Regions from separate parts of the Geobacillus lituanicus genome, predicted to be linked through region 1. Evidence: a T-box and tRNA genes for the amino acid it is inferred to sense, from the RefSeq annotation. Region 1 holds a T-box; the other holds one or more tRNA genes.
What was found. The T-box of region 1 lies ahead of serS (serine--tRNA ligase). A T-box ahead of a tRNA ligase gene usually reads a tRNA of that ligase, here a tRNA-Ser.
Positions count from the first base shown of each region.

Region 1 (3,406 bases):
AAATGAAACAGTGGAATCATCCTTTTGCGTATATAGCAAATCATAAGGATAGGAACAGGGGGAATCAACGTTGGCATTGACAGGTACAGACCGCGTCAAACGCGGCATGGCGGAAATGCAAAAAGGCGGCGTCATTATGGACGTCGTCAATGCGGAGCAAGCGAAGATTGCTGAGGCGGCAGGGGCTGTCGCAGTCATGGCGCTCGAGCGCGTCCCGGCAGACATTCGCGCCGCTGGCGGTGTCGCGCGCATGGCTGATCCGACGATCATTGAAGAAGTGATGAACGCTGTATCAATCCCAGTCATGGCAAAAGTGCGCATCGGGCATTATGTGGAAGCGCGCGTCCTTGAGGCGCTCGGCGTCGACTATATTGACGAAAGTGAAGTATTGACGCCGGCTGATGAAGAGTTCCATATTGACAAACGGCAGTTTACGGTCCCATTTGTATGCGGTTGCCGCGACTTAGGAGAGGCCGCCCGCCGCATTGCTGAAGGGGCATCGATGTTGCGGACAAAAGGGGAGCCAGGGACAGGAAACATCGTCGAGGCCGTTCGCCATATGCGCAAAGTCAACGCGCAAATCCGCAAAGTTGTCAGCATGAGCGAAGACGAACTTGTCGCCGAGGCGAAACAGCTTGGGGCTCCGGTTGAAGTGCTGCGTGAAATCAAACGGCTTGGCCGCCTCCCGGTCGTCAACTTCGCCGCTGGCGGTGTCGCGACACCAGCTGACGCCGCGCTCATGATGCACTTAGGCGCCGACGGTGTCTTCGTTGGTTCGGGCATTTTTAAATCGGAAAATCCGGAAAAATACGCTCGTGCGATCGTTGAAGCGACGACTCATTATGAAGACTATGAGCTGATCGCCCATCTATCGAAAGGGCTGGGCGGCGCAATGCGCGGCATCGATGTCGCGACACTGCTGCCGGAGCATCGGATGCAAGAACGAGGCTGGTAAGCCGGACAAAGGAGCAAGATCACAATGAAAATAGGTGTACTCGGACTGCAAGGAGCTGTGCAGGAACATGTCCGCGCCATCGAGGCGTGCGGCGCCGAGGCGGTCGTCGTGAAGAAACCGGAGCAGCTTTCGGGACTCGACGGACTCGTGCTCCCGGGCGGCGAAAGCACAACAATGCGGCGCCTCATGGACCGGTACGGATTGATGGAGCCATTGAAGCAATTTGCCGCTGATGGCAAGCCGATGTTTGGGACATGCGCCGGGCTCATTTTGCTGGCGAAACGAATCGTCGGGTATGATGAGCCTCACTTAGGCCTGATGGATATTACGGTCGAGCGGAACTCGTTTGGGCGGCAGCGGGAAAGCTTTGAGGCGGAGCTGTCGATCAAGGGGGTTGGCGACGGGTTTGTCGGCGTCTTCATCCGTGCTCCGCACATTGTCGAGGTCGGCGACGGGGTCGATGTCCTCGCGACATACAATGACCGCATTGTCGCGGCCCGGCAAGGCCAGTTTCTTGGTTGCTCGTTCCATCCAGAGCTGACCGACGATCATCGATTGATGCAATACTTTCTCAACATGGTCAAAGAAGCGAAAATGACGTCAAGCCTTAAGTAAAGTGATCAAGCGAAAGCGATGAGAGGAACAAGCAGCAGACCCCCTTTCTTTCAGAGAGCCGGTGGGTGGTGCAAACCGGCAGGAAGCGCCTGTGAATCCATCCTCGAGCAAAACGTTGAACGCCAAAGCGGGTCAGTAGGCGTTTTCGGCAGCCGCCGTGAACGGCAAAAAGGGAAGGCATCGCAAGCCTTCAGGGTGGCACCGCGGGGTCGCTCCCGTCCCTTTTGGGGACGGGGGCTTTTTTATGTATAATATTGAATGGAAAAGGAGGTAAAAGCCATGCTGGATGTGAAAATATTGCGCGCCCAGTTTGAAGAAGTGAAAGAAAAACTAATGCAGCGCGGCGGAGATTTGGCGAACATCGACCGGTTTGAACAGTTGGACAAAGAACGCCGCCGTTTGATTGCTGAGGTGGAAGAGCTAAAAAGCAAACGCAATGATGTGTCGCAGCAAATTGCCGCCCTTAAGCGCGAGAAAAAGGATGCGGAGCCGCTGATCGTCCAAATGCGCGAAGTCGGCGACCGCATTAAGCAAATGGATGAGCACATTCGCCAACTGGAAGAGGAACTCAACGCCCTGTTGTTATCGATTCCAAATATTCCGCATGAATCCGTACCGGTCGGCCAGTCGGAAGAGGACAATGTCGAAGTGCGGAGATGGGGGGAGCCGCGTTCGTTTTCGTTTGAACCGAAACCGCATTGGGATATCGCCGACCAGCTTGGTCTGCTTGATTTTGAGCGGGCGGCTAAAGTGACAGGAAGCCGGTTTGTGTTTTATAAAGGGTTGGGCGCCCGGCTTGAGCGGGCGTTAATCAACTTTATGCTTGACATCCATCTCGATGAATTCGGCTATGAAGAAGTACTGCCCCCCTATTTGGTGAACCGGGCAAGCATGATTGGAACCGGGCAATTGCCGAAATTTGCCGAGGATGCGTTTCATTTGGACAGCGAAGACTATTTTCTCATTCCGACAGCGGAAGTGCCGGTGACGAACTTGCATCGCGATGAAATTTTATCTGCAGATGATTTGCCGCTTTACTATGCAGCGTACAGCGCCTGTTTCCGCGCTGAAGCTGGTTCGGCCGGCCGCGACACAAGAGGGCTCATCCGTCAGCATCAGTTCAACAAAGTGGAGCTTGTTAAGTTTGTCAAACCGGAAGATTCATACGAGGAACTGGAAAAATTGACACGGCAGGCGGAAACGATTTTGCAGCGGCTCGGGCTTCCGTACCGCGTTGTCGCCTTGTGCACCGGAGACCTTGGATTCTCGGCGGCGAAAACGTACGATATTGAAGTTTGGCTGCCAAGCTACGGCACGTACCGGGAAATTTCGTCGTGCAGCAACTTTGAGGCGTTCCAAGCTCGCCGCGCCAACATCCGCTTCCGTCGCGATCCAAAAGCGAAACCGGAATACGTGCACACGTTAAACGGCTCAGGGTTGGCCATCGGCCGAACGGTCGCCGCTATTTTGGAAAACTACCAGCAAGAAGATGGATCGGTCATCATCCCAGAGGCGCTCCGCCCATACATGGGCAACCGGGACGTCATCCGTTAAAATCGTTGGTTGACTTTTCCCGGCAGACGTGTTATAGTGAATGACGTTGGCGGCGGAGAAAAAGAGGCGGCGGACGCCGGCCTCGAATGCTTCTCTGCCAAAGCGATAAAGAACAGTACTGACGCGCATAAGAGGAGATTGCCATCCGAAACGGCTGATCGGAATCGCCGTTTCCAGCCATAAAAAAACCCGCCGGGAGAAAGGCGGGTTTTTTTATCTCTTTGGCGCGGGCGGCCTTATCTTTTGACGACTGCAAACTGGTCGGAAAGGAGCAGCCAGTTT
Region 1 is NZ_CP194773.1:408,872-412,277, forward strand. Features, by position in the region: gene pdxS (pyridoxal 5'-phosphate synthase lyase subunit PdxS) at 71-955, shown strand; gene pdxT (pyridoxal 5'-phosphate synthase glutaminase subunit PdxT) at 980-1,570, shown strand; T-box leader at 1,580-1,796, shown strand; gene serS (serine--tRNA ligase) at 1,850-3,124, shown strand; gene ACR1UW_RS01960 (LysM peptidoglycan-binding domain-containing protein) at 3,361-3,406, opposite strand, start outside.

Region 2 (3,406 bases), 1.5 Mb from region 1:
TAGCCGCTTGGAACGCCAAGCTTGTCCAAGCCGGCGTCTCGGTGTCGGAAATTGAACCGCGGCTGCCGACGCTCGAAGATTTGTTTATCGAGCTGACAGGGGGCGAAACGATTGAGTAAGCTCGTGTATAATGAAATGTTGAAAATCGTCCGCAAAAAGCGGCTATGGGTGATCGCCGCCATCATTGCGGTGCTCGTCGCCTTGTTTACATACGCCCAATACCGCGAGACGGAAGAGTTGAGAAAACGGCTTGGCACGACCGACTGGCGGACGCAGCTGCAGCAGCAAATCGTCGATTTGCAAAACCGCCTCCAGTCGTCGAGCATGTCGGAAGAATGGCGGAAGTATTTGCAAATCCGTCTCAAGCAGCAGCAGTATTACTTAGAACATAACATCAACCCGTCCGCTCCCGGTGCGCCGACGTTTATGCGCACGTTTATCGAAAACGCCATCGACTTGTTTTTGCCGCTTTTGGTGATGGTGGTGGCGGCCGATTTAGTGTCGTCCGAGGCGAGCTCGGGAACGATCAAACTGCTGCTTGTCCGGCCGGTGAAGCGGTGGAAAATTTTGTTGAGCAAATATATCGCGTTGCTCCTGTCGGTGTCGCTCATTATGCTGATGGCGGCGGTGCTGTCGTATGCCATCTCCGGACTCGTGTTTGGATATGGCGGCTTCCGTCTGCCGCTATTGACCGGTTTTGTCCCTCAAGGAGAGGATCTCGATACAACGAACGTTCACATGATTCCGCAATGGAAATACATTTTGATCGAGCTTGGGCTCGCCACGTTTGTGAGTGCTGTTGTCGGCACGCTGACGTTTATGTGTTCCGTGCTGCTTCGGAGCACGGCGGCCGTGATGGGCATTATGCTCGCGGCATTGATTTCTGGCGCGATTTTGTCGAACATGGTGTCGTCATGGCATTCGGCGAAATATTTGTTTATGGTCAATTTGCGGCTGACAGATTACATAAAAGGAGCGACTCCGCCGATTGAGGGAATGACGCTTGGCTTTTCGATGGTCGTGCTGGCCGTTTGGGGGCTTGTCGCCCTCATCGTCGCTTTTGTTGTTTTTACGCGGCGGGATGTGTATTGAGAAGGAAAGCAATAAAACCGCGGGGAATCCCCTCGCGGTTGTTTCAACGAGCGTTGCGAACAACTCTTTGGCCTTTTCAAAATCGCCGAGGAGCGAGTATAATATACCTGTATTGATATGGGCTTTTGTGTTGATAAACAGCTCCCAGAGGATTAACATAAAGGCCGTGGCGTAGCGTTGCTGCATCAAATTGCCGAAACCCGGAAACGAAAAGGAAAAAAGGCGACGACAAGCGGATGACGCAAATGGAAATGGGTGGTTGTCAATTGCGACAAATGCGCCCGTTTGCGCTGCGCCGGCGGAATCAGTTTCACGGAGCGTCCCCTTTTCTTGATGCGTTTGATGTGTTTTTAGTATAGGAAAAAAAAGGGGGGCGCTATGCGTTCGGCTGTGGAAAAAACGCGCCTTTTGTCCGTTTTTGTGTGAGCAACCGCAAAAAATAAAAAAACTATTGACTTTCTTATAGAACTCATATAGAATATGAATTGTCGCAAGGGAAAATAAACAAGAGAACGACGGGAAGTAGCTCAGCTTGGTAGAGCACACGGTTCGGGTCCGTGAGGTCGCAGGTTCAAATCCTGTCTTCCCGACCATTGCCATGGGGCCTTAGCTCAGCTGGGAGAGCGCCTGCCCCGCACGCAGGAGGTCATCGGTTCGAATCCGATAGGCTCCATTTTTATACGGAGGAATACCCAAGTCTGGCTGAAGGGGGCGGTTTCGAAAACCGCTAGGGGTGTCACAGCCCGCGGGGGTTCGAATCCCTCTTCCTCCGCCATCTTACATACGAGCGTCAACCTGCCGGCAACCGGCAGGTTTTTTGTTTATCTTAATTAGGCGAGAAGACTCCCACTTCAACGAAGCGAAGCGGAGTAAGTGGGAGATGAATCGCCTTAACTATATTTTGCTGAAAATAGGATAGACTCCCATGACAAAAAAATTTCGTCACCATCGGAAGGATGAAAACAACCTTCTGTCGAATGGTCTCCTTGCAGCTGGGGTCATGAGGTCGTTGTATCTATGGTACGTAAAAGTCCGAAGGATAGACAGACCCCAGTAGTCTGGTGCACCACGGAATGTCGCTCCCTTGAGGGAAGCACGCAGGATAGAATGCTTGAACAAAGGCTGCTGCACCAGCTGTTTTTGAGAACGAAGCAGGGAGGAAGACCGATGCGCGTCTTGTATGAACGCTGTTGCGGATTGGACGTGCATAAGCAATCGATTACGGCTTGCGCCCTTACCCCTGAAGGAAAAGAGATTCGCACGTTTGGTACGCTGACCGACGATCTCGAGGAGTTGGTGGATTGGCTGAAAGAAAAAAAGGTGACGCACGTTGCCATGGAGTCGACGGGCGTATATTGGAAGCCGGTGTATAATCTCCTCGAAACAGAGCCGATCGAAGTGCTTGTCGTCAATGCCCAACACATCAAAGCGGTTCCCGGGCGAAAGACCGATGTCAAAGATGCCGAATGGATCGCGGACTTACTTCGCCATGGATTGCTAAAAGGGAGTTACATCCCTCATCGAGCTCAGCGGGAGCTCCGGGAACTGAACTGGTCCGTTATCGGCGCAGTTTGATCGAGGAACGGGCACGGGAGCTCAACCGCATCCAAAAAGTGCTGGAAGGAGCCAATATCAAGCTTTCTTCGGTCGTATCCGACATCAACGGGATGTCGGCCCGGCTCATCATTCGCGCCCTTATCGAAGGAAAAGACGATCCGGCGGCCCTCGCCCAGCTCGCCAAAGGGCGGCTGAAACAAAAAACGGAAGAACTCCGGCGCGCGTTGAAAGGAGTGATAGGGCCGCATCAACGCATGATGCTGGCCGAGCAATGGCGTCATGTGGAGTATTTAGATGAAGCGATTGCCCGATTGGATCGAGAAATCGAGGAACGAACGAGCCCTTTTCATGAAGCGCTGGAGCTCATCGATACGATCCCGGGAGTGGGGCGGCAAAGCGCGGAACAAATTGCAGCGGAAATCGGGACGGACATGAGCCGGTTCCCTACCGCCGCGCACTTGGCCTCATGGGCCGGAATGGCTCCCGGGAATCATGAGAGTGCAGGGAAACGGTTGTCAGGTCGAACGAGGAAAGGGAACAAGAAGCTAAGGTCGTGCCTCGTGGAATGCGCCCGTGCCGCCGCCCGGACGAAGAACACGTACCTATCGGCCAAGTATCATCGGATCGCCAAACGAAGAGGAGCAAATCGAGCGAGTGTCGCGGTCGGGAGAACGATTTTAGAAATGATCTATTACATCTTAACTCGAAAGGAACCGTATAGAGAGTTGGGAGCCGACTACTGGGATCGGCAGCGAGA
Region 2 is NZ_CP194773.1:1,926,450-1,929,855, forward strand. Features, by position in the region: gene ACR1UW_RS09690 (ABC transporter ATP-binding protein) at 1-119, shown strand, start outside; gene ACR1UW_RS09695 (ABC transporter permease) at 112-1,092, shown strand; gene ACR1UW_RS09700 (hypothetical protein) at 1,278-1,406, opposite strand; tRNA gene ACR1UW_RS09705 (tRNA-Pro) at 1,609-1,685, shown strand; tRNA gene ACR1UW_RS09710 (tRNA-Ala) at 1,693-1,765, shown strand; tRNA gene ACR1UW_RS09715 (tRNA-Ser) at 1,775-1,867, shown strand; partial or broken gene ACR1UW_RS09720 (IS110 family RNA-guided transposase) at 2,260-3,406, shown strand, end outside.
Region 2: it has a tRNA-Ser gene. The T-box ahead of serS (serine--tRNA ligase) is inferred to sense a tRNA for this amino acid. The anticodon was not compared.